DNA from 2 places in the Priestia sp. YIM B13552 genome. Region 1 is predicted to be linked to the other one. Evidence: a T-box and tRNA genes for the amino acid it is inferred to sense, from the RefSeq annotation. Region 1 holds a T-box; the other holds one or more tRNA genes.
What was found. The T-box of region 1 lies ahead of serS (serine--tRNA ligase). A T-box ahead of a tRNA ligase gene usually reads a tRNA of that ligase, here a tRNA-Ser.

Region 1 (6,628 bases):
TTCTTAATGAACATCTTTTACTTTTATTTAGAGATAAATTCTTTATTTCCCATATATGGACGCAGCACTTCTGGAATTTGAATTGATCCATCTTCCTGCTGGTAGTTTTCTAAAATTGCAGCTACCGTACGACCAATTGCTAAGCCAGAACCGTTTAGTGTATGAACATGCTCTGGTTTTGCTTTTGTATCACGTCGGAAGCGAATATTAGCACGGCGAGCTTGGAAGCTTTCAAAGTTTGAACAAGAAGAAATTTCACGATACGTTTCATAACTTGGAATCCAAACTTCAATATCATACTTTTTGGCTGCTGTGAAACCTAGGTCAGCTGTACACATGCTTAGAACTCGGTAAGGTAAACCTAATAGTTGAAGAACCTTTTCAGCATGGCCCGTTAATTTTTCTAATTCATCATAAGAATCCTCTGGCTTAACAAAGCGAACCAGTTCTACTTTATTAAACTGATGCTGACGAATAAGACCACGTGTATCTCTTCCTGCAGAGCCTGCTTCTGATCGGAAGCAAGCACTATACGCTGTATAAGCAATTGGAAGCTGATCTCCACTTAAAATTTCATCACGATGCAAATTTGTAACTGGTACTTCAGCTGTAGGAATTAAGAAATAATCTTCTTCTTTAATCTTGAATGCATCTTCTTCAAATTTAGGAAGCTGCCCTGTTCCCATCATGCTTGTACGATTTACCATATATGGAGGAAGGATTTCTTCATAACCATGCTCATCCATATGTAAATCCATCATAAAGTTAATAAGAGCGCGTTCTAATCTTGCACCTAACCCTTTATAAAATACAAAGCGGCTTCCCGTTACTTTCGAAGCTCTTTCAAAATCTAAAATATTTAAATCTGTTCCTAAATCCCAATGCGGTTTTGGTTCAAAATCAAATTGTTTAATTTCTCCCCATTTGCGAACTTCTACGTTATCATCTTCAGTTTCACCTACAGGCGTACTTTCATGTGGAACGTTAGGAATTGAAAGTAGCAATAGTTCTAATTCTTCTTCAACGCTGCGAAGCTCTTCATCCAATTGCTTTACGCGGTCTCCTACTTCACGCATTTCAACGATTAAATGATCAGCATCTTGTTTTTCACGCTTCAATTGTGCAATTTGCTGTGATACTTCATTTCGCTTGCTTTTTAACTCTTCTGTTTGAGCAATTAGCTCACGGCGTTTTGCATCTAACTCTTCAAAGCGACCTAAGTCCGTTAAGTCCTCACCACGAAACTTGAGCTTTTCTTTTACTTCATTAAAATTAGCACGTAAAAATTTTAAATCTAACATACTTAGTACCTCCTTTAGTATAAAAGGGCAAAATAAAAACTCTCATCCCCATGAAAGGGACGAGAGTTTACCCGCGTTGCCACCCTAATTGAAAGCTAAAATAAGCCTTCCTCTTAAACCAGATAACGGATGAACCGAAACTGCCTACTACTTTTTCGACAGCTTGCTCCAGGACGGATTCATAAGAATTGATTATCGATTCACACCAGCCATCGACTCTCTTGAAATCAAAAATCTTATTACTATTTCCTATCAACGCTTTATACCAATATCATTTTTATTAATCATAATGTACTACAAGTCTGTACAAGATGCAATTCATTTATACAGGTTTTTTTGAAGCTTCTTCAACCATTGCTACAAAATACTGCGCCATGCGAGCATCATCTGTTAATTCTGGATGAAACGAACATCCCAAGAATTGACCTTGTCTTGCCGCAACGATTCGGTCGTTATGCATGGCTAAGACTTCAACGTTTTCTCCTACTTCTACAATATGCGGAGCACGGATAAATACGCCTATAAAATCTTCACCGATATCTTTAATATTTAGGGCAGCTTCAAAGCTATCCCGTTGACGCCCAAACGAGTTTCGAGCTACCGTAATATCCATAACACCTAAATGGGGCTCTTCACGGTCAACGACTTGTCCTGCGAGTAAAATTAAACCCGCACACGTACCAAATACCGGTTTACCTGCTTGTGCAAACTGGCGAAGAGGTTCCATAAAGTCATATTTGTCAATCAGACGACGCATCGCTGTGCTTTCGCCGCCCGGTAGGATTAAACCATCTATTTCGTTTAGCTGTTCAACTTTTTTTATGATAATGGCTTCAGCGCCTGCTGCTTCTAATGCTTGTGCATGCTCGCGAAAGGCACCTTGTAATCCTAACACGCCTACTTTTACCATTTTGTCAAAACTCCCTTTAAATTACCATCCACGCTCTTGCATGCGGTTTTCTGGTAATAATGATGAAATTTCAATCCCTTTCATTGCACTTCCTAACCCTTTTGATAAGTTTGCAATCAGTTCATAGTCTTGATAATGTGTTGTTGCTTCCACGATTGCTCGCGCAAATTTTTCAGGGTTGTCTGATTTAAAGATTCCTGATCCAACGAACACACCGTCTGCTCCAAGCTGCATCATTAACGCTGCGTCTGCTGGTGTTGCTACGCCGCCTGCTGCAAAGTTTACAACCGGTAAACGACCTTCACGTTTAATTTGCAGTAATAACTCATAAGGTGCACCTAATAGTTTAGCTTCTGTCATTAACTCATCTTCGTCCATGCCCACAACTTTACGTACTTGAGCATTTACTTGACGCATATGACGCACTGCTTCCACAATGTTTCCTGTCCCTGGTTCTCCCTTTGTACGAAGCATTGCAGCTCCTTCAGCAATACGACGAGATGCTTCGCCAAGATCACGGCAACCGCACACAAATGGAACCGTAAATGTATTTTTATTTAAATGAAACTCCTCATCAGCTGGAGTCAACACTTCACTTTCATCGATGTAGTCTACACCCATCGCTTCTAGCACGCGTGCTTCAACAATATGGCCAATACGAGCTTTTGCCATAACTGGAATGGACACAGCATTCATCACTTCTTCAACAATTGTTGGGTCTGCCATACGAGACACGCCGCCTGCTGCACGGATATCAGCTGGAACACGCTCTAATGCCATAACAGCAACAGCGCCTGCTGCTTCTGCAATTTTTGCTTGCTCTGCATTGATAACGTCCATGATAACGCCACCTTTTTGCATTTCCGCCATTCCTCGTTTTACACGATCAGTACCTGTAATGTTATTCATGTTTGTCTTCCTCCTGTATCAAGTGTTTCACAATAATTTTTAGTGTATATACAAAATTCAAAACTTAGTGTCTATTTTACCGCATTTTTCGGAAAATTCCTATCTAATTTATAGATTATATACAAACAAATCTAAAAATAAAAAGAAGAGATACTCTCTTGTAGTATCTCTTCTTTCTGTTCAGTTATCATTAAAACCAGTTATTCACTGTATTTGCAGCATTCATCCAAATATCGCTGAAGAAGTTGCCAATACTGCGGATAGCGAGAGAGAACCATCCAGCTTTTTCAACAGATTCGTTTGTCACAACCGGCGTCATGCTATCTGTAGTTTGACCTCCTACATAGCCTAAATCTTTAAGATTGCTGTTTGTTGCACTGACATAAGCAACTGTTTCTCCTTTTTTAATAGGAGCAACAACTTTTTGATCGTTCATAACTTTATCGTTTAACTTAAAGTTGATTTTAGTATGATCTTTTTGACCTTTTTCGGTAATAATCTTTACCGAATTCTTTGGAGAAACGGAAGCTTCTTTTGATTTTCCTTTAGCAACATTAATTGTTTCATGCCCTTTAATCTCGCCGTTAGCAGGCACTACTTCTTTTAACTGAAAATGACTAAAAGCATAATCCAATATCTTTTTTGTTTGGGAAAAACGAGCAGCTTCCGTAGACTTGCCGTTTTCCTTAGCATTCATTACAACTGTTATGTATCTTACCCCGTTACGCTCTGCAGTCCCAGTGAAACATTGACCTGCAAAATCTGTATGGCCAGTTTTTAAACCGTCTACGCCGCTGTAGGCAGCTGAAAAACCTGGGAGCATCTTGTTCCAATTGTTCATTTTTGTTTCGCCTTGTTGCCCTTGTCTAAACATCTTAGAAGGAGTTTTAGCTACTTCCAAAGATTCTGGATAATCATGAATTAAGTGATAAGCAAGGGTAGCAACTGCCCGAGCCGATAGAAGGTTCTCATCTTCTTCCTTCGTTCCTTTTGGATACATTCCTTTTAACAGAGAATTAGAAAGACCTGTGGAATTGACAAATTTTGATTCACCCATATTTAATCTTTTTGCCGTTTCGTTCATTAACTTAATAAAGTTTTCTTCAGAACCACTGACAGCTTCAGCTAAAGCGATTGCAGCTCCATTAGCTGAGTAAATAGCCATGGCATCATATAATTCTTTCACCGTGTATTTTTGGTTTTCAATTAACGGTACATTCGATAATCCATAATCTTGAGAAATTTTAGCTGCATATTTACTAACTGGCACACGTTGATCCCAAGATAATTTCTTATCTTTTATGGATTCTAATACTAGGTATTCTGTCATCATTTTTGTCATGCTTGCAATACCTAATAAAGCATCCGTATTTTTCCCGTATAATACTTTCCCCGTACTTGCCTCTACTAAGATCGCTGCATCTGCTTCAACGCCAATATCATCTGTTTTAGGAGCAGCTGATGCTTGTGTAGAGACAAAAAATACGCTGGCCATTAACATAACAGCAATGACACAAATTAATTGTTTCTGTACTGCGTTTCTCACTCTATACCCTCCAAACGTAAACTCACATAAATGTAATTTTATCATACTAAAATTTAAAAAAATAGATAAAGAAGTACTGTTACATTCATGATCCATGACATAAAAAACACGTTTCCCTAATAGGGAAACGTGTTTTTTAAACATTCATGATTATCTCATAGAATAGTTAGGAGATTCTTTTGTGATTTGTACATCATGTGGGTGGCTTTCTCTTAAACCTGCTCCAGTCATACGAATGAATTGTGCCTGTTCACGTAACGCTTCTAAGTTAGCTGAACCACAGTAACCCATTCCTGCGCGTAAACCGCCGATCATTTGATATAAAGTATCTGCTACAGGTCCTTTGTAAGGCAAACGTCCTTCGATACCTTCTGGAACTAATTTTTTATTATCTTCTTGGAAGTATCGATCTTTACTTCCTTTTTCCATAGCTCCTACAGAACCCATTCCACGGTACACTTTAAAGCGTCTACCTTGGTAGATTTCTGTTTCTCCAGGACTTTCTGTCGTTCCTGCTAGAAGGCTTCCTAGCATTACTGTATGTCCACCAGCTGCAAGTGCTTTTACAATATCTCCAGAGTATTTAATACCGCCATCTGCGATAATAGCTACACCGTGCTTACGAGCTTCAGTTGCACAATCATATACTGCTGTAATTTGTGGAACGCCTACACCAGCTACAACACGAGTTGTACAAATTGAACCAGGTCCAATTCCTACTTTTACTACGTTTGCTCCTGCTTCAATTAATGCTTTTGTACCTTCAGCAGTTGCTACGTTACCAGCAATAATATTTAACTCTGGATATGCCTCGCGAATGCTGCTTACCGTATCTAAAACGCCTTGTGAATGTCCATGCGCTGTATCAATAACGATAACATCAACGCCAGCTTGTACTAATTTTTCGATACGAACGTTTGAATCAGCTGTTACGCCAACAGCTGCTCCAACTAATAATCGACCTTGTTGATCTTTAGCTGCATTTGGAAACTCAATTACTTTTTCAATGTCTTTAATTGTGATAAGGCCTTTTAATACGCCATTGTCATCTACAAGAGGTAACTTTTCAATTTTGTATTGCTGTAGAATTTTCTCTGCTTCTTCTAAAGTCGTTCCTACTGAAGCAGTAACCAATTCTTCTTTTGTCATTACATCAGCAATTTGCATTGAATAATCTTGGATAAAACGCAAGTCGCGGTTTGTAAGGATTCCAACTAGTTTTTGTTCTTCTTCGTTGTTGACAATCGGCACACCTGAGATACGATATTTGCCCATTAAATGTTCAGCAGCAAATACTTGGTTTTCAGGAGTTAAAAAGAAAGGATCCGTGATAACACCACTTTCAGAACGTTTTACTTTATCAACTTGTTCTGCTTGCTGTTCAATCGACATGTTTTTGTGAATGATACCTAAACCACCTTGTCTAGCCATCGCAATAGCCATTTCAGCTTCTGTAACTGTATCCATTCCTGCACTGATGAACGGCACCTTTAATTTTAATGTTTTTGTTAGTTCAACACTCATATCAACGTCTTTAGGTAATACCTCAGATTTTGCTGGCACCAGTAAAACGTCATCAAATGTTAAGCCTTCTTTAGAAAATTTGCTTTCCCACATTATAGAATCCTCCTTTAAACGACAGAATATTATTAGTAGATTAACAAGCAGATATGTACCTGTCAATAACTTCACTAGATATCAGATAATTCTAATAAAAAGAAAAGGTGATTTAGTTGCATAAATTTAATGATGTTTGGACGTCCTACAATTTATTTTTCTCCGTTCCTTTTGTACAAGACTTTTTAAAAAAGCGCTATCAAAAATTGAATTATAGCGATGCAGAGCAACATAGCTTTAAAAACAGTTACCCCTTTATTTATTATTTGGAACACAGTAAAAATTATTATCAAGTTGCGGCACAATCTCCTGTATCAGTTCAACCAGTTTTATTATTTTATGGAA
Region 2 (17,369 bases), on a different contig from region 1:
TCATTTGCTTTAAACCATTTCCCGAGTTCAGCAGGTGATACATTTACAAAAGGGCTGAAATCATATTCTGTAATGTCTTCAAGTGTTAAATTTAAGTTAAAGGCTTTATTTAAATGAGGAACAAAAGTTTCAGGAGAAGTAACAGTTCCATCAATGTCAATTCCAAACTTTTTCGTCAACTACGTGCACTCCTTTAATACGTTTATTCTACTTAGGTGCTTGATTATTCTTGTCTAGTGTAACATAAAGCCTAAAGAGAAACAGTAATACTTTTTATACGCCTTTAGCAAAACGTAATGATCACTGCACGGCCTGGTGATTGCGTCTGTACCTATTTCTTATAAGGGAGCGAGCGGCTGTATAAGATTAACACTTATAATTTTTCCCCGCATTCAGATACTATAAATGCTCCTTATTTACGAAAGCGAGGGATTAAGCATGGAGAATGAAGAACAAAGGCGTAGAAAAGATGTATATGAAGCTGATTTCATGGAAGAAACTGCAGCTGAAGTGGGCGTTCCTTACCGAGTAGGAGAGCCTCATGCAGAGCGTGAAGTTATAGATATTGATCGCAATCGCAATCGCAATCATGAAGTCGCTGGACGAGGAGAAGGAACGGGATACGGTCGTTTCGCACTCGTGCTTTCGATTCTTTCACTATTCTTTTTACCAATTATTCTTGGTGCCGCTGGGATTATTCTAGGGTTTATCGCACGCAGAAAAGGAGCACTTACGCTAGGAGCATGGGCAATAGGGATCGGAGTTGTATCGATTATTGTCGGTACGTTTATATTACCGTTCTTTTCATAAAAAAAGCGAGGCGCATATGCGCCTCGCTTTTTTTAGTTATGATTTAGCTGCAGCTTTTTCAGCTTCTTGCTTTGCGTGATATTCAGCAGCAATTTTATCAATTTCTTTTTTTAGTTCCTCAACCATTGTTTCTTCAGGAACTTTGCGTACGATTTCGCCTTTGCGGAATAGTAGACCTTCACCGCGTGCTCCTGCAATCCCGATATCAGCTTCACGAGCTTCACCAGGACCGTTTACAGCGCAGCCAAGTACCGCTACTTTAATCGGTGCTTTTACAGTTGAAATATACTCTTCAACTTCATTAGCAATGCTAATTAAATCAATTTCAATACGTCCGCAAGTTGGGCAAGAAATAAGAGTTGCAGCATTGGAAGCTAAACCGAATGATTTTAGCAATTCGCGCGCAACCTTTACTTCTTCTACAGGATCCGCACTTAAAGAAATACGTAATGTATTTCCGATTCCTTTAGATAAAATAGCGCCAAGACCTGCTGCACTTTTTACAGTTCCTGCAAATAATGTACCCGATTCTGTAATTCCTAAGTGAAGAGGGTAGTCAAATGCTTGAGCAGCTTTTTCATAAGCTTCAATTGCCAAGTTAACATCCGATGCTTTCATTGAAACGATGATGTCATGGAAATCAAGGTCTTCTAAAATTTTAATGTGATGAAGTGCACTTTCTACCATGCCATCTGCTGTCGGATAGCCGTATTTATCTAAAATACGTTTTTCAAGTGAACCAGCGTTAACTCCAATACGAATTGGAATATTTTTAGCTTTTGCAGCATTTACAACAGCTTCCACTTTTTCACGGCGACCGATATTACCAGGGTTGATACGGATTTTATCCGCTCCGCCTTCAATAGCTTTTAATGCTAAGCGATAGTCAAAATGAATATCCACAACTAATGGAATGTTAATGCGTTTTTTAATTTCAGGGATTGCATCTGCTGCGCGCTCGTCTGGACAAGCAACACGAACAACTTGGCATCCTGCTTCTTCTAAACGTTTAATTTCTGCAACCGTTGCTTCAACATCATGTGTCTTAGTGGTTGTCATACTTTGAATAACTAACTCGTTGCTGCCTCCGATTGTTAAATCTCCAACTTTAACCGGGCGTGTTTTTGTACGATGTATAATTTCACTCACGTGATAATCTCTCCTTCAAAATGAAATCAAGAATTTGAATTCATTAATAGAATAACTCTTTATGAACAAAATAACTAGTAGAAAGTACTACCTTAGCTATTTTAACAATGACTATCCCATCTTGACAAGAAGAATGCTGTCATTACTTGTAAATAGGGAACTTATACGTTTTTCCAATTTGAATATCCTCAGGCGCTGTACCGTTATTTAACTTTTTGAAGTCTGTAATCATTTGGTTCATAGAAACCGGTATCGATTTTTTTGTAAGCTCCTCAATGACGGATAAAACTGTATCGCCTGGCTTAATTTTTATTTTTGTATAGGTGGAAGAAGAGCTGGCGGCTTTTGTTTCTGCAGGCTGCGCTTTGCTGACTTGAACTGCTTCAGTAGCAGTGGGAATGGTCCCGTATTTAATGTCGTAGTGACAAATATATCCGATAAAAGCGAAAGCGGCTAATGCACATAGCTTTTTCATTATGCTCCTCCTTCATTCTTTTGCTTATGTGTAAAGCCTATGCTTGTCTTACTTAAATATGATTGGAGAACGAAAATTGAAAGGAAAATTAATGGTTGTTTCATTAGGCTTATTGCCTTTAATCATGGTGCTGGGAAATTCCATGCTCATTCCTCTGCTGCCAAGCATTCAAAAGTCACTTCACTTAAGCGGAGTTCAAACCAGTTTGATACTGAGTGCATTTTCGATTCCAGCCGCATTGTGTATTCCTGCTGTAGGAATTTTATCAGACCGGTATGGGCGTAAAAAGTTAATCATATATTCACTCGTCATGATGATAATAGGCAGTGTCATCGCTGCTGGTAGTGCTTTATTCTCTTCTGGAAGCTTTGCTGTGTTGATGGCAGGCAGAGTCATTCAAGGGATTGGAGCTGCAGGTACTACAACGTTGGCAATGGCATTAACTGGAGATGTATTTACAGGGGAAAAAAGAGCAAAAGTCCTCGGGATTTTAGAAGTGTATAACGGAGTTGGAAAAGTGGTTGCGCCGATAATTGGAGCATCGGCAGCACTCGTCGTATGGTATGCCGCATTTTTTGTCTATCCTTTAGCTGCAGGTGCTGCTTTAGTAGGTATAGTGATGTATGTGAGAGAAGGGAAAACAGGCTCGGATTTAGTATCTGTTCAAGAATATTTAAAGAGAGCCATTGGGATTGTCTATGATAAAAGAAAATCGCTTTTTCCTTTATTCTTTGTGGGGGGATTGGGGTTATTTTTATTATTTGGCATTTTATATTACTTATCTTTTCTAATAGAGGAAACGTATCATATAGACGGTTTTTTTAAAGGAACCGCTTTTTTATTTCCTCTTGGTGCGATGACGCTCGTTTCTTATTGGACGGGTCAACGCATCAAAACAGATGTAGAGCTCATGAAAAAATTAATGATAGTAGGGATAACTCTTTTATTCCTGATGTTTGGAGTATTAACGATTATTTATACGCTTCCTGTGCTGATGTTTTGTTTGACAGTCGCCTTTGGCGGCTTAGGATTTGTTCTTCCGTGTATTAATATGATGATTACTTCAGCGGCTTCAGACGAAGAAAGAGGGTTTATTGTATCCATTTATGGAACGGTGAGATTTTTAGGAGTAGCGTTGGGACCTGTTGTTTTTGAAGTGTGGATGCACACTGAAAGGCTGATGTTTGTTTATAGCTTTATTCTGCTCACAGCAGGAGGTTTGTGGGTTTTGTATCAGTTGAAAATTCTTCCTTGTGCAATGGGAAGAAGAAAAGTTGTACCGAAATAAAGAGGCTGAGACTTAACTACATCACTCCAATCACCAGCTAGAAGCAGCCGCATACATGAAACCTGCGTTCACCATATCAATAAAAAAATCCAAAAGAGGTGGATTCTCTATCAAGAATCTAGATTCCTCGTTTGGATTTTCCTTCAACTAAGATACGTTTGTCCCAGCATCTTTATTAGGTTTTACTTTTTTTCTTATAGGAACCCTTGTGACGAGCAACAAGTAAATGAAGAATGTTCCTATCCAGTAAAGAGAGCTATGTAGTGCTAGAGACAAAGAAAAAGCTTCAAAAAGCGTATACAGCAGCGTGAAGGCTACTGTACTATAAGCGCTCAGTGCCCATAGCTGCTTGAAAGGAAGCTGCTTTTTAGTAATGAGTCCAATCAGTTTCCCAAGATAAGCAAGGCAGGTAATAAAAAGGAAGTTTAGTCCAGATGTTAATACGTACAGTAAAAGCATAGCGATAGGGACAAGTATGTATAAAGAAAATTTTTGTTCGTGCAGCAAGTTTAGCAGTTCATTTTTATCTTTATGATGCCAGTTTAGCAACTCATATGAATACGTTTGTGTTTGTGAATTAGTCGTGATGTAAATTCCATCCTTTAAAAAACCAATGGCATGAGCAGGGGAATGAAACCGTTCAATAGACTGTGAGGGGTTTAAGATAAAAGCGGTACCATTTACTTTTTTTGTGAAAGGTTGACTTGACGTAAGCTGTGAGTTTGAAATAGAAAAAGAAGAAACAGATTTCGGAAGATCTGTAGTAGCGATATGATAGCCATTTACAATCGTCAAAGTCATAAAGAAAAATGTAGGCAGCAAAGAAATAAATGTTAAAAACAGCACAAAGCCAATTGTTTTATTCGTATGCTCAAAGCGAAGCGACCTTATTTTTTTGAAGGAAGTAAAACTCCATGCCATCTTTTTCAGCATGCTCATTGTAAAGCCTCCTCTTATTGAAGATTCTGGTTATATCTTATTTTATAGCGAAAATTTAAGGTTTACAATAGATTTTAGAAACCGTTACCAATTACAATGATGCGGTGGAGCGTTTTGTCACAAGCACATCTTATGCGTATATGTACAGGTTTCCCTGTCATTGTTTTTGGGGGATATTACGGGCAGCTTGAGGACCGTGCTGTTAATATTGCAGAGGTACACTCAAAAATCGTATTCGAAAGTAAAATAAAGGAAGGACTCGTCGTGCAAGGTCTTTCTTTATGGGAGTGGTTATTGTATGATAAATAGTAATAATAAAAAGGATAGGTGCGGGCATGGCTATTTTATGTTGGGCATTAATTATCATTAGCTTTGTTGTATCGTTTGTTGGGTTGGTTTATCCCATCATCCCAAGCGTGCTATTTGTAGCTCTGGGATTTGTTATATACGGTTTATTTTATGATTTTAGCTCCTATAGCTGGTTATTTTGGGTGATACAAGGATTGTTAGTTGTCGCACTTTTTTTAGCAGACTATATAGCTAATATTATTGGTGTGAAAAAATTCGGAGGCACTAAAGCAGGTGTTTGGGGAAGTACAGTTGGGCTGCTTGTGGGTCCGTTTGTCATTCCGGGATTTGGAATTATTTTAGGGCCGTTTATCGGAGCGATTGTAGGAGAACTGATTGTTCATCGGACCACAATTAGCAACGCAGTAAAAATTGGAGTAGGTTCGGTTATTGGCTTTTTTAGTGGCGCTATTTCAAAAGGATTTATTCAACTGCTGATGATTGCCTATTTTTTATACGCTGTTTTAAAATAATATATTGACTTTAGGTTAGAAACATGTTAAATTTTTAATGTCGCTAGTAAATGTTATATTGTTCCACAGTAGCTCAGTGGTAGAGCTATCGGCTGTTAACCGATCGGTCGTAGGTTCGAGTCCTACCTGTGGAGCCATGGCGGTGTAGCTCAGCTGGCTAGAGCGTACGGTTCATACCCGTGAGGTCGGGGGTTCGATCCCCTCCGCCGCTATTTTCCAATTTGCGTTTGTGACATACATAATTCATATTGTTCCACAGTAGCTCAGTGGTAGAGCTATCGGCTGTTAACCGATCGGTCGTAGGTTCGAGTCCTACCTGTGGAGCCATGTGGACCCTTAGCTCAGCTGGTTAGAGCAGACGGCTCATAACCGTCCGGTCGCAGGTTCGAGTCCTGCAGGGTCCACCATTTATAGGGTTGGAGGAATACCCAAGTCCGGCTGAAGGGATCGGTCTTGAAAACCGACAGGGGTGTTAAAGCCCGCGGGGGTTCGAATCCCTCTTCCTCCGCCATACTATTGTCTATTCAAAGCTTCTTTTGAGAAAAAGAAGCTTTTTTTATGTTTAAAAGAATAGCGAATGGGAATTAGGTAAATATAAATCATGGATTAGGAACTTTTTATTTGAAACAGTAGGGTAAATTTGCTAATCTAAACGTATATGGTGCTTTTGCGCCAAAATGCTTACATATTTTGAAGGAGGAATTATTCATGGCTTACAAATTACCAGAACTACCTTATGCATACGATGCACTGGAACCACATATCGACAAAGAAACAATGAATATTCACCACACAAAACATCACAACACATATGTTACAAATCTAAACGCTGCTGTTGAAGGCAAAGCGGATTTAGAAAGCAAAAGTATTGAAGAGTTAATTTCAAACTTAGATGCTGTTCCTGAAGATATCCGTACAGCAGTACGCAATAACGGTGGCGGTCATGCGAACCACTCATTATTTTGGACAATCCTTTGCCCTAACGGCGGCGGTGCTCCAACTGGTGAATTAGCAGACGCTATCGCTAGCAAATTCGGCAGCTTTGATCAATTCAAAGAAGAATTTGCAAATGCAGCTAAAACTCGCTTCGGTTCTGGCTGGGCTTGGTTAGTTGTAAACAACGGCGAATTAGAAGTAACAAGCACACCAAACCAAGATAGCCCATTAATGGAAGGCAAAACGCCAATTCTTGGTCTAGACGTTTGGGAGCACGCTTACTACCTAAATTACCAAAACCGCCGTCCAGATTACATTTCAGCATTCTTTAATGTTGTAAAATGGGACGAAGTTGCTAAACGTTACGACGCTGCAAAATAAGCTGAAGACGTATTTAAGAGCCAGTAAAGTAATTATTACCTTTACTGGCTTTTTTGTTTTCCAATTCTTTTACATATCTCCTTTTCTTTTTCACACACTAGGTGTAGAAGAGAAAAGGAGTTTTTTGATATGCCTTTATTAAAAAAAGTAGTTGGAGATGTAGAAGTTAGTAAAGATTTACTTTTGCTTTTAATTATAGGCGGTCTTTATGCCTTGGCTATTTCAATTTCCAATTCGTTTGTTAACATTTATCTGTGGAAACAATCAGGCGAATTTTCGGATCTCGCTATTTATAATTTAGCGGTAGTGGTGCTTCAGCCGCTTACGTTTATTTTAGCAGGTAAATGGGCCAAACGAATTGACCGGGTTGTGGTTTTAAGATTAGGTGTATCTTTTTTAGCTGTTTTTTATATCGCTGTATTAATCAGTGGAGCTAACGCAGCCCAGTATTTAGTATTGCTTGGCGGACTGCTGGGTATAGGATACGGCTTTTATTGGCTAGCTTTTAATGTGCTAACTTTTGAAATTACAGAACCTGATACAAGAGACTTTTTTAACGGATTTTTAGGGATCTTAAACTCTTTTGCAGGGATGATTGGTCCTTTAGGAGCGGGCTTTGTTATTTCCGCTTTGTATGAATCACTTGGGTATAAAATCGTGTTTGGTGTATCGCTGCTATTGTTTATCGGTGCCGTTGTGCTTAGTTTTTTTATTACAAGACGCGCAGCGGAAGGAGTATACAAATTTAAAGAAGTATGGGCTGAACGAAAAGTCAATAAAGACTGGAATCGAATATTGCAGGCTCATTTCTTTCAAGGGTTGCGTGAAGGTACGTTCATTTTTGTTGTATCCGTCATGGTATTTATTACGACGGGAAGTGAACTAGCTTTAGGAACATATGGACTGGTGAATTCAGCAGTTGCGTTTGTAGGATACTATGTTGCCTCAAGGTTTATTAAGCAAAAAAATCGCCTTCGATTTATCTTCGCAGGGGGCCTCCTTCTCTATGGAGCAGTCTTTTTGCTTATCTTTAACTTATCGTATCCAAAGTTAATTATATATGCTGTTTGTATTGCCATTGCTTATCCTATTTTGTTGGTTCCATTCATTTCTCTAACGTACGATGTGATTGGGCGAGCAAAAGACGTTGTTTCAAAAAGAATTGAATACATTGTTGTCAGAGAAGTATTTCTGAATATTGGACGCGTCGCTTCCATATCTTTATTTTTAATAGCTGTACTATTTTTTGATGAAGCAAAAAGTATTCCCATTTTATTAGCTATTGTTGGAGCAGGGCATACAATCATTTATTTTTGTGTGAGACATATCTCACAGCCTCTGCACAAAAAAGAAACGACTGTTACTCCTCCGGTATTAAATGAAGGAGACGGAGAGTCTCCAGCTTAGAGTATTGTGAGCTCCTTCATTTGTACTATGGAAAATGCTTCGCTTTTCTTTTAGAATAAATACGTTGTGTAAATAGGCACCTGCCAGGTGTCTATTTATTTGCTAAATAGCTGATTTTATGGTGTTATGGTATATATGTTTTATAAAGTGTAGGTGTTGGTATGAAAAAGAAAAAAAGAAGAAAAAGTCACGTGCCTTTTCGTGTGAACTTACTTTTCTTGACCGTATTTGCCCTATTTTCCGTATTAATTTTGCGGTTGGGACTTGTTCAAATTGTATACGGTGAGAATTACGAACGAGAAGTCGAAAAAACACAGGACGTTACGGTCAGTACGCCTGTTCCTCGAGGGAAAATGTACGATCGTTATAACCGCGTAATTGTAGATAATACCTCTTTAAATACAATTACATATACTCGTTTTCAAGGAAATACAGCTGAAGAAAGGCTGCGCATCGCTAAAAAGTTAGCCACTATGATCGATGTTCCTTACACCACAAATGTGATTGATATTCCGGAAAATAAAAAGAATAAAGATGCTAAGAATGTGGTAAAAATTACAGAACGCGATATGAAGGATTATTGGATTATGCTTCACCCTAAAGAAGCGGAACAGAAAATTACGCAAGCTGATCGCAAAAAAGTTCAAGTTGGTGAAATGACTGATGACGAACTGTATCAACGTCAGTTAGACCGCATCTCTAAAAAAGATTTAGAAAGTCTAAAGAGTGATTTAGAAGTTCTCGCTATTAAGCGCCAAATGGAGGCAGGTTACTCTAACACCCCGCAAATTGTTAAGAGCGGTGTGACAAATGAAGAGTATGCCGTTGTAAGTGAGCACTTAGATGAACTTCCAGGTGTTGATACAACAACGTACTGGGATCGCTCATACCCAGAAAACAGTACTCTTCGCACTTTGCTTGGAAATGTATCATCTGCCAACGAAGGACTGCCTAAAGATAAAGTACAGTATTACTTGTCAAGAGGCTATAGCCGAAATGACCAAGTTGGGACGAGCTATTTAGAGAAGCAATACGAAGCTCAGCTCAGCGGTCAAAAAGAAAAAGTCCAATATGTAACAGATAAAAAAGGAAATCTCCTTGATACAATTCAAGTGTCTAAAGGTGAACGCGGCAGTGATTTGGTTTTAACTATTGATATGGAGCTTCAAAAAGCGGTAGAAAAACAAATTACCGACCAGCTTTTAGCCAAAAAGCAAATGAAAGGAACGCAATTTTTAGACCGTGCTTTTGTTATTATGATGGATCCTCACACAGGAGAAATTTTAACAATGGCAGGTAAAAAATACACCATTGATAAGAAGACTGGAGCGCCTAAAATAGAAGATTTTGCATTAGGAAATATTTCAACATCTTATACAATGGGCTCTGTTGTAAAAGGAGCAACGGTTTTAGCCGGCTTAGATTCAGGAGCTATTAAGCCAAACACAGTGTTCGTTGATGAACCGTTAAAAATTAAAGGAACACCGGTTAAAAAATCAGCTGAGGCTGAAGGGCTAGGACCCTTAACGTATTCATCTGCGTTAAAATATTCATCCAACGTATTTATGTTTAAAACGGTAATGGCTATGGCTGGGTTACAGTATCATAAAAACATGACTTTACCGATTAAACCTGATACATTCAGCGAACTGCGTTCTTACTACAGTCAGTTCGGCTTAGGCGTATCAACAGGCATAGACCTTGATAACGAATCAACAGGTGTCCAAGGCGGAAGCGATGTTCCAGGTACGGCGCTTGATTTAGGAATTGGTCAGTATGATACGTACACGCCGCTGCAGCTTGTTCAATATACTTCTGCAATAGCTAATGGAGGGTATCGCATTAAGCCGCAGCTAGTAAAAGAAATCCGAAAACCAACGATTAAAACCGATGAAATTGGCGGTACGCAGCATTCATTTGAACCTGATGTGTTAAATCGTATCACGATGAAAGAAGAATACATTAAAGATGTTCAAAGTGGCTTTAAGCGCGTTACTCAAGAACAAGGCGGTACAGGGTATGCAGCTTTCCATACAGCGAACTATAATCCTGCTGGTAAATCAGGAACGGCACAAGCCTATGAGAAAAACCCAAGCGGAGGGGATCCGATTAAAGTTAATAATTCAAACTTTGTGGCCTTTGCTCCGGCGAATGATCCTGAAATTGCAGTAGCTGTAGTGGTACCATCGGCATTTGTGCCAAGTGCACCAAATACCATTACAAAAGAGCTTGCTCGTTCTGCGCTCGATACGTATTTTGATTTAAAGAAAAAAGGTGAACAAGAAGTAAAAGACCAAGAAGAGAATCAACAGGCTGTCATTGCAAACGACGCCAATTAAAGAGGCTGGAATAAAAGCATATTAGTTAAAGTAAGATCCGAACGAAGTTGATTAAGAATCAGCTTCGTTCGGATTTTTTTATTGGTAGAGTAAACGTAGATTTCGTGTAGGTAGGCCCTTTTAGCGATTGATTGGAGGGCAAGGTGAAGACTTCTGCAGGGAAAGCGAAGCGATGAGGAGGCTCACCGGCTGTCCGTGAAACGAAAATCAACAGCGGTATCGGAAGTAATTCATACTGGCTTATTAATCCAATCCACCCACCTTTAGATTGAATTAATTTAGTTATGTCTCTACCTCTTCTTTTTTTGTTAAAAATCTTTACATATATGGTTTTTTATTGAATTTAAGGGTCGTAAGAACTAGTTTTTTACCTAAAAAACACGCAGATAGACCTTCGTTTACAAAAGCTTTACATTGAGTTAAAACACAATTAATAGTCGGCTATTATTCTGTAAGTGTAAGGGTTAATAGAAATGATCAAAATAAGGGGAAGCGTTTCGGCTTCTCGTATTTATTTACACTGATAGTAAACAATAGATATTAAATAGACATAGAGAGACTTTTATTGTGCTCAAAACGGTTAAAGACGATGAAGGAGGATTATCCAATGGCAATAACAATGGAATTGACTAACAAAGAAAAAGTAGATACTCCGCAAACAAAAGAAATTGTATATAAAACAAAAGGTTTGAATTTATGGTATGGCAACACACATGCCTTAAAAAATATTGATTTAGACATTCATGCTAACGAAGTTACCGCGATCATCGGTCCATCAGGCTGCGGAAAATCAACATATATTAAAACGTTAAATCGTATGGTAGAAATGACTCCAATTGTCCGTACATCAGGTGAAATTGAGTATAGAGGGAAAAATATTTTTGATAAATCGTACCACGTGGAAGAGCTGCGCACGCAAGTAGGAATGGTTTTCCAAAAGCCAAATCCGTTCCCAAAATCTATTTATGATAATATTGCCTACGGCCCAAGAATTCATGGCGTTCGCAATAAGAAAAAACTAGATGAAATTGTTGAAAAAAGTTTACGAGGAGCAGCTATTTGGGACGAAGTTAAAGATCGTTTGAATCAAAATGCGAATGGGTTGTCAGGTGGACAACAGCAGCGTATCTGTATTGCGCGCTGCTTGGCTATTGAACCCGACGTTATTTTAATGGATGAGCCTACTTCTGCACTCGATCCAATTTCAACATTAAAAGTAGAAGAGTTAGTACAAGAATTAAAGAAAGACTTCAGCATTATTATTGTTACACATAATATGCAGCAAGCGGCACGTATTTCAGATAAAACAGCATTTTTCTTAAATGGAGAAGTGGTAGAGTACGCAGAAACAGATAAAATCTTCTCAATGCCATCTGATAAACGCACAGAAGATTATATTACAGGTCGTTTCGGTTAAGACATACAAGGAGATGGGATGAGTGGTTGTACGCGAAAAGTTTCATGGTGATTTAAAGATATTACGTGAAAAATTATTAGAAATAGGGCGTTTAACGCATGAGGCGCTATCAAAATCAATTGAAGCGTTGCAAACAAGCAATGTTGAGCTGGCGCTAGAAATTATCGACGGCGATTCATACGTAGATGACTTAGAAGAAGAAATTAATGACCTAGCTATCTTACTGATTGCAAAGCAGCAGCCCGTGGCTATCGATTTAAGACGTATCATTGTGGCAATTAAAATTGCTTCGGATGTTGAGCGTATGGCAGATTTTGCGGTTAACGTAGCAAAATCAGCTATACGAATTGGAAACGAAGAATTAATTAAGCCGTTAGAACATGTAAAGAAAATGCACGATATTTCGATTGAAATGTTGAGCCTTTCGTTAAAAGCTTATCACGAGGAAGATCTTGTGCTGGCTAAAAAAGTAGCGGAAATGGACGATCAAGTGGATGAGCTTTACGGAATAACAATCAAAGAACTTTTAAGTCTTGCTAAAGAAAAGCAGGAGGCTATGAACCAAATTACGCAGCTTTTATTTGTAGCCCGCTATTTAGAGCGTATGGCTGATCATACCACTAACGTAGCAGAAAGCGTATTTTACCTTGTAAAAGGCAAACGCTACGACTTAAACGAATAGTAGAAAAACCTCTTCTAATAAGCGAAGAGGTTTTTTTGTTAGTAAATTATAATTACTACGTTAACCTGAATTTTTAACACAAATCGACAAATTGCGTTTATTGTGGCAACTTTTTCTGAATGGTAAGATGTTAATAAGTTTATACGGCATTTATATGTAGAAAAAACATTCTAAGAAACGAAGTGATAAAACAGTGGCTGCTAATCTTATTCAAAACTTAAATGTGTGTATAGCTACTCAGCTTGACTCATCTCGTATTTATGTTCATTGGTCGTTTTCTGAGCATATTCGAGAGATGGTAGAAAGTATGTTTTCGACACGATGGGAAGAATTGAATCTAGCTATGTGTACGTATGATATAACAGGTCTTCATTTTAACGGACATGAATCAAACCGCTATTATATGAAAGGCCTTACTCCTAAGCAAGACTTCATGTTTATGAACAGCTTGGAAAGTGAGCGCACGTATGTAATAGATATTGGCATTCAAGATAAAGAAGGAAGTTTTTTTTCCCTTCTTCGTTCGAATCCGGTTTATTTGATGAAAGAACAACATGAACAAGTGAATGTAACTTCGTTGAGCTGGATGTACGAACCTGTAAAAGTTCACCAGGGTGTTCAAAATGAATTTAGCACATATTCCTTATATTCAAATGACTTGGAGCAGGTGAAAAAGCAATATGAATAGTGATGACTGTATTCTTTTAACTTATATGCATTATCCCTTGCTACATGTATTTCAAGCAGAGAGCGAGTATCCGCTGTTTGAACAAGTAACGAACGAGTTCATCCCTTTTTTAGATCAAATTGAGTCTAAGAAATTGATAGGTGCAACAGCTGTGATGTCTTGTGTATTTTTGAACGCATTAAACGACGAGGCGTTTAACACTCGTTACGCGCGGTATTTACACCAGTTTTCAAGCCGGCAGCATCAGAGAGCACTCACTTTTTTAAAAAAGTGGAAAGGGAGCTTGTTCTCAGCCTGCAAATATTTCTTTCAACATGACATGATGGAATGTATTCCTACTACCGTAACGAACGCGTTCGTTTCCATCCTTAAAACCGAACAAACATTAAATCTCCAAATTACAGAAGCAATACGTGTTTTTCAACAGTTTTTTGAAAAAAAGCCCGTCGGTTTTTTTATACAGCAAGGAGAATATACTCATCAAGTAGATATGCTCCTAAAATCTCATGAAATACGCTATACCTTTGTGAAGTCATCAACAGATGAACTAAAAAAGTCGCCTGCTGGCATTATCTTGTTTCCATATCCCAAGCAAGGAAAACAAATTGAGGAAGGAACCATGAATAAAGCGAGCGCTGTTTTGGATTTGAAAGCTAAGGACACGCTTGGCTTTCAGCGAATGCAAGCAGCAAGGGGTACATTTCAATATCCTTTAGACTACGCGAGGGATATACAGTTTCACCAAAACGAAACTCTTGCACTCTACGGTGCAACAAAAAGCGCCGAATTTGTCAGTCAGAACAATCAATTGTTTATTTCAACTGTACAGAAGTCAGAGGCAATGCTAGATGTTATCGATTCTAAACATCCTAGCGTGGTGAATGCTATCTACCGACAGTGGCTTCTTTTAAGCAGCAGCGATTGGCTTTATAACTTTGAAAAAGTCAGAGATGAATACGAAAGGCAAGTAAAACTATTTGATTTTCTTTGTCACGAAAAGAATCCAAGGATGGATAGCGAAAACAGTTTTCTTTCAGGCAGTTCTTTTTTATATTCTACAAAAGAGATAGAGCCGGCAGCTTTATCAGTAAATCAATATAAAGGCGGTCTCTCCATTTTAATGCTTGCATGGGAATTCCCTCCTCTAGTTATCGGAGGACTTGCACGACATGTATTTGATTTATCCAGAGCGTTAGCAAAGGCGGGCCATCACGTTAGTGTATTAACAACATATGTAGAGGGGCTGCCGGAATATGAGCGGTTATACGGTGTTCATGTTTACCGAGTTAAAAGCCTGCAGCCTCATCATCCGGATTTTTTGACATGGGTAAACAGTTTGAACGTGGCTATGGCTCTTAGAGGACTGCAATTAGGCTACAAGCTGTCTTTTGACGTTATTCATGCTCATGACTGGCTTGTTGCCTCCGCTGCAAAATGTTTAGCGGATAAAACGGATAGACCGCTAATTACGACCATTCATGCGACAGAACATGGGCGCAATAATGGTATTCATAATGACATGCAGCAGAAAATTCACTTGCAAGAAGAGGAGCTGATTCGACAATCAAGCTCAATTATTGTCTGCAGTGACTATATGAAGAAAGAATTAATCACTTTATTTCACGTAGAACAAGATAAAATTGCTATATTTCCAAATGGAATTGACAAGCAGCTGGTAGTCGACGCAGTAAATGAGCGGTTAAAAGAAAGTTTACAAAAGAAATATAATTTTAGAAAGGCCCCTATTATTTTTTCAATTGGACGAATTGTATATGAAAAAGGATTTCAGCTATTTATTGAAGCAGCGGAACTATTTAAGAAAAAACAAATAGATGTTCAATTCGTTGTGGCGGGAAAAGGACCTTTACTTCATGAGTTTCGAACACAGGTAAGTGAAAAGCAATTGGACAAATACGTGTATTTTATTGGATACATTACCGATAACGAACGAAATCAGCTTCTTCAAGCTTGCAAAATGGTTGTTTTTCCAAGTCTATATGAACCTTTTGGAATTGTGGCTTTAGAGGGGATGGTAGCCAAGAAGCCAACTATCGTTGCCGATACAGGAGGTCTAAGCGATATTGTTTCACATTTCGACACGGGCCTGACGTTTGCCCGAGGAGATACGCTCGAATTAATTAACTGTATTGAATTTTTGTTAAAAAATGAAAAAACGGCTGCGAAAATCAGCGAAAATGGGTATAGAAAAGCAACAACTATGTTTAGCTGGGAAAAAATCGCTATTGATACAAGTAAGCTGTTTCAACATCACATTTGCCAGGATAAAAAAAGGAGGGAGGCAAAAAATTGAAAGCCATTATACTTGCTGGCGGTAAAGGAACAAGACTGCAGCCCTTGACCTATACGATTCCAAAGCCTATGCTGCCGCTTTACGATAAACCTGTGATGGAATATAGCATTGAGCTGCTTAAGAAACATGGAATTACAGAGATTGGGATTACGCTGCAGTATAGGCATGAACAAATTATTGAATACTTTGGGGATGGCTCTCAGTGGGGAGTGACGCTTACTTATTTTATCGAAAAAGAGCCTCTTGGAACGGCGGGGGGAATTAAGCGAGCAGAGGCCTTTATTGAGGAAGACTGTATTATTATTAGTGGAGATGCCTTAACAGAAATTAATCTTCAAGACGTTATTCATTTTCATTATGAACAAAAAAGCGAAATGACCATTGTTACAAAAGAAGTAAACGACGTGCGGGGTTATGGAGTGGTGACGATAGATGAAGGGCATCGAGTCACCGAGTTTGTAGAGAAACCGACCTACGAACAGGCCAATAGCCGATTGATTAATACGGGAGTGTATGTGATCAAAAAATCCGTTTTTGATTACGTGAATTCTTATGGTCCTACAGATTTTAGCTTTGACATTATCCCGCTTCTTTTGGAATATAATCATACTGTGTGCAGTTTTGTAACGGAAGATTATTGGATTGATATTGGGCAAATCCACCATTATCGTCAAGCACACTATGATTTGTGGAGCAAGTGGTTTGGCAATAGACAGGAAAGTATTGTCTCAGATGACGCGCTCATAGAAGAAGGGGTGACTGTTTACGATCCGGTTTACGTAGGAGAAAATGTGGTGATTAAAAAAGGTGCTTCAATTGGTCCTTACACGATTATTGGAACCAATAGCATCATAGAAGCACATGCTGCAATCGATAAAACGATTTTGCTTCAAAACGTAACGGTGGGGGCAGAATCGTTTTTATACAACGCTACGATAGGTCCCTATGTAAATGTTCAAGCAATGACTACGTATGTCCAAGATACAGTAGCTGAAAATCAAGTGCTACCCCAACTTTCTGTAAAGCCAGATGTTTCTATCTTCAAAAACGGTCGCTTGTATGTACATTCATCTGTTGATCGAGAAAGACTATACAATGCGTTATTACTTGTATGCAAACATCAAGGGTCGTTCTGTCTAGCAAGCGATGATGAAGGAGAAGCCACTCAGCTTCGCAAAGAATGCTTTTCTTTTTTACGAAGTAATCATTCAGCTGTGTATGATATTAAAAAAGAAGCTCTTCCGGTATTTCGATATTACATGATGACTTCACAAGCGAGCATTGGTATTTATATTGGTGTGGATAGCAAAAACAGCAGCCTGTTTTTAGAAATATATGATGATAAAGGGCAATTAGTTAATCAGCTTATTGAAAAAAAGATTGAGCGGATGTACCTTCAAGCTAAAAAAGCAAGCGTAACGACTTCTGTTTCATTTAAAGAAACAAGCATAGGAAATATCAGGAGAGAATATTGTGATGCTTTAGTAAAATCAATTAATCAGCATGCTTTATTAGAAGACAATATGCGGATTGGCGTGATCTGTTCGCCGTTTATACAGGAAGTTGTCGAATTATTATGTAAGCGTCTTCGTGTCCACGTTTTATTTTTAAACAAATGGGAGAAAACAGAAGAACCCAAACGAATAATTAAACGAAATAAGCTGTCTTTTTGTATTCAGATTAAAGAAGATGGAGAAACATTTGCTCTATATGATGAAAAAGGCTG

Region 2: it has a tRNA-Ser gene. The T-box ahead of serS (serine--tRNA ligase) is inferred to sense a tRNA for this amino acid. The anticodon was not compared.

The regions. Positions count from the first base shown of each region.
Region 1 covers NZ_JBHZOU010000018.1:8,259-14,886, forward strand. The annotation lists gene serS (serine--tRNA ligase) at 24-1,301, opposite strand; T-box leader at 1,354-1,566, opposite strand; gene pdxT (pyridoxal 5'-phosphate synthase glutaminase subunit PdxT) at 1,624-2,211, opposite strand; gene pdxS (pyridoxal 5'-phosphate synthase lyase subunit PdxS) at 2,233-3,120, opposite strand; gene ACFX40_RS27425 (serine hydrolase) at 3,311-4,666, opposite strand; gene guaB (IMP dehydrogenase) at 4,817-6,283, opposite strand; gene ACFX40_RS27435 (YaaC family protein) at 6,400-6,628, shown strand, end outside.
Region 2 covers NZ_JBHZOU010000002.1:792,464-809,832, reverse strand. The annotation lists gene ACFX40_RS10245 (5' nucleotidase, NT5C type) at 1-179, opposite strand, end outside; gene ACFX40_RS10240 (DUF4190 domain-containing protein) at 439-810, shown strand; gene ispG (flavodoxin-dependent (E)-4-hydroxy-3-methylbut-2-enyl-diphosphate synthase) at 847-1,950, opposite strand; gene ACFX40_RS10230 (hypothetical protein) at 2,102-2,434, opposite strand; gene ACFX40_RS10225 (MFS transporter) at 2,511-3,722, shown strand; gene ACFX40_RS10220 (DUF1189 domain-containing protein) at 3,870-4,661, opposite strand; gene ACFX40_RS10215 (hypothetical protein) at 4,776-4,970, shown strand; gene ACFX40_RS10210 (DUF456 domain-containing protein) at 4,997-5,482, shown strand; tRNA gene ACFX40_RS10205 (tRNA-Asn) at 5,545-5,619, shown strand; tRNA gene ACFX40_RS10200 (tRNA-Met) at 5,621-5,694, shown strand; tRNA gene ACFX40_RS10195 (tRNA-Asn) at 5,735-5,809, shown strand; tRNA gene ACFX40_RS10190 (tRNA-Ile) at 5,813-5,889, shown strand; tRNA gene ACFX40_RS10185 (tRNA-Ser) at 5,901-5,993, shown strand; gene sodA (superoxide dismutase SodA) at 6,191-6,799, shown strand; gene ACFX40_RS10175 (MFS transporter) at 6,929-8,206, shown strand; gene ACFX40_RS10170 (peptidoglycan D,D-transpeptidase FtsI family protein) at 8,368-10,545, shown strand; gene pstB (phosphate ABC transporter ATP-binding protein PstB) at 11,165-11,962, shown strand; gene phoU (phosphate signaling complex protein PhoU) at 11,985-12,644, shown strand; gene ACFX40_RS10155 (DUF4912 domain-containing protein) at 12,838-13,332, shown strand; gene ACFX40_RS10150 (glycosyltransferase) at 13,325-15,643, shown strand; gene ACFX40_RS10145 (sugar phosphate nucleotidyltransferase) at 15,640-17,369, shown strand, end outside.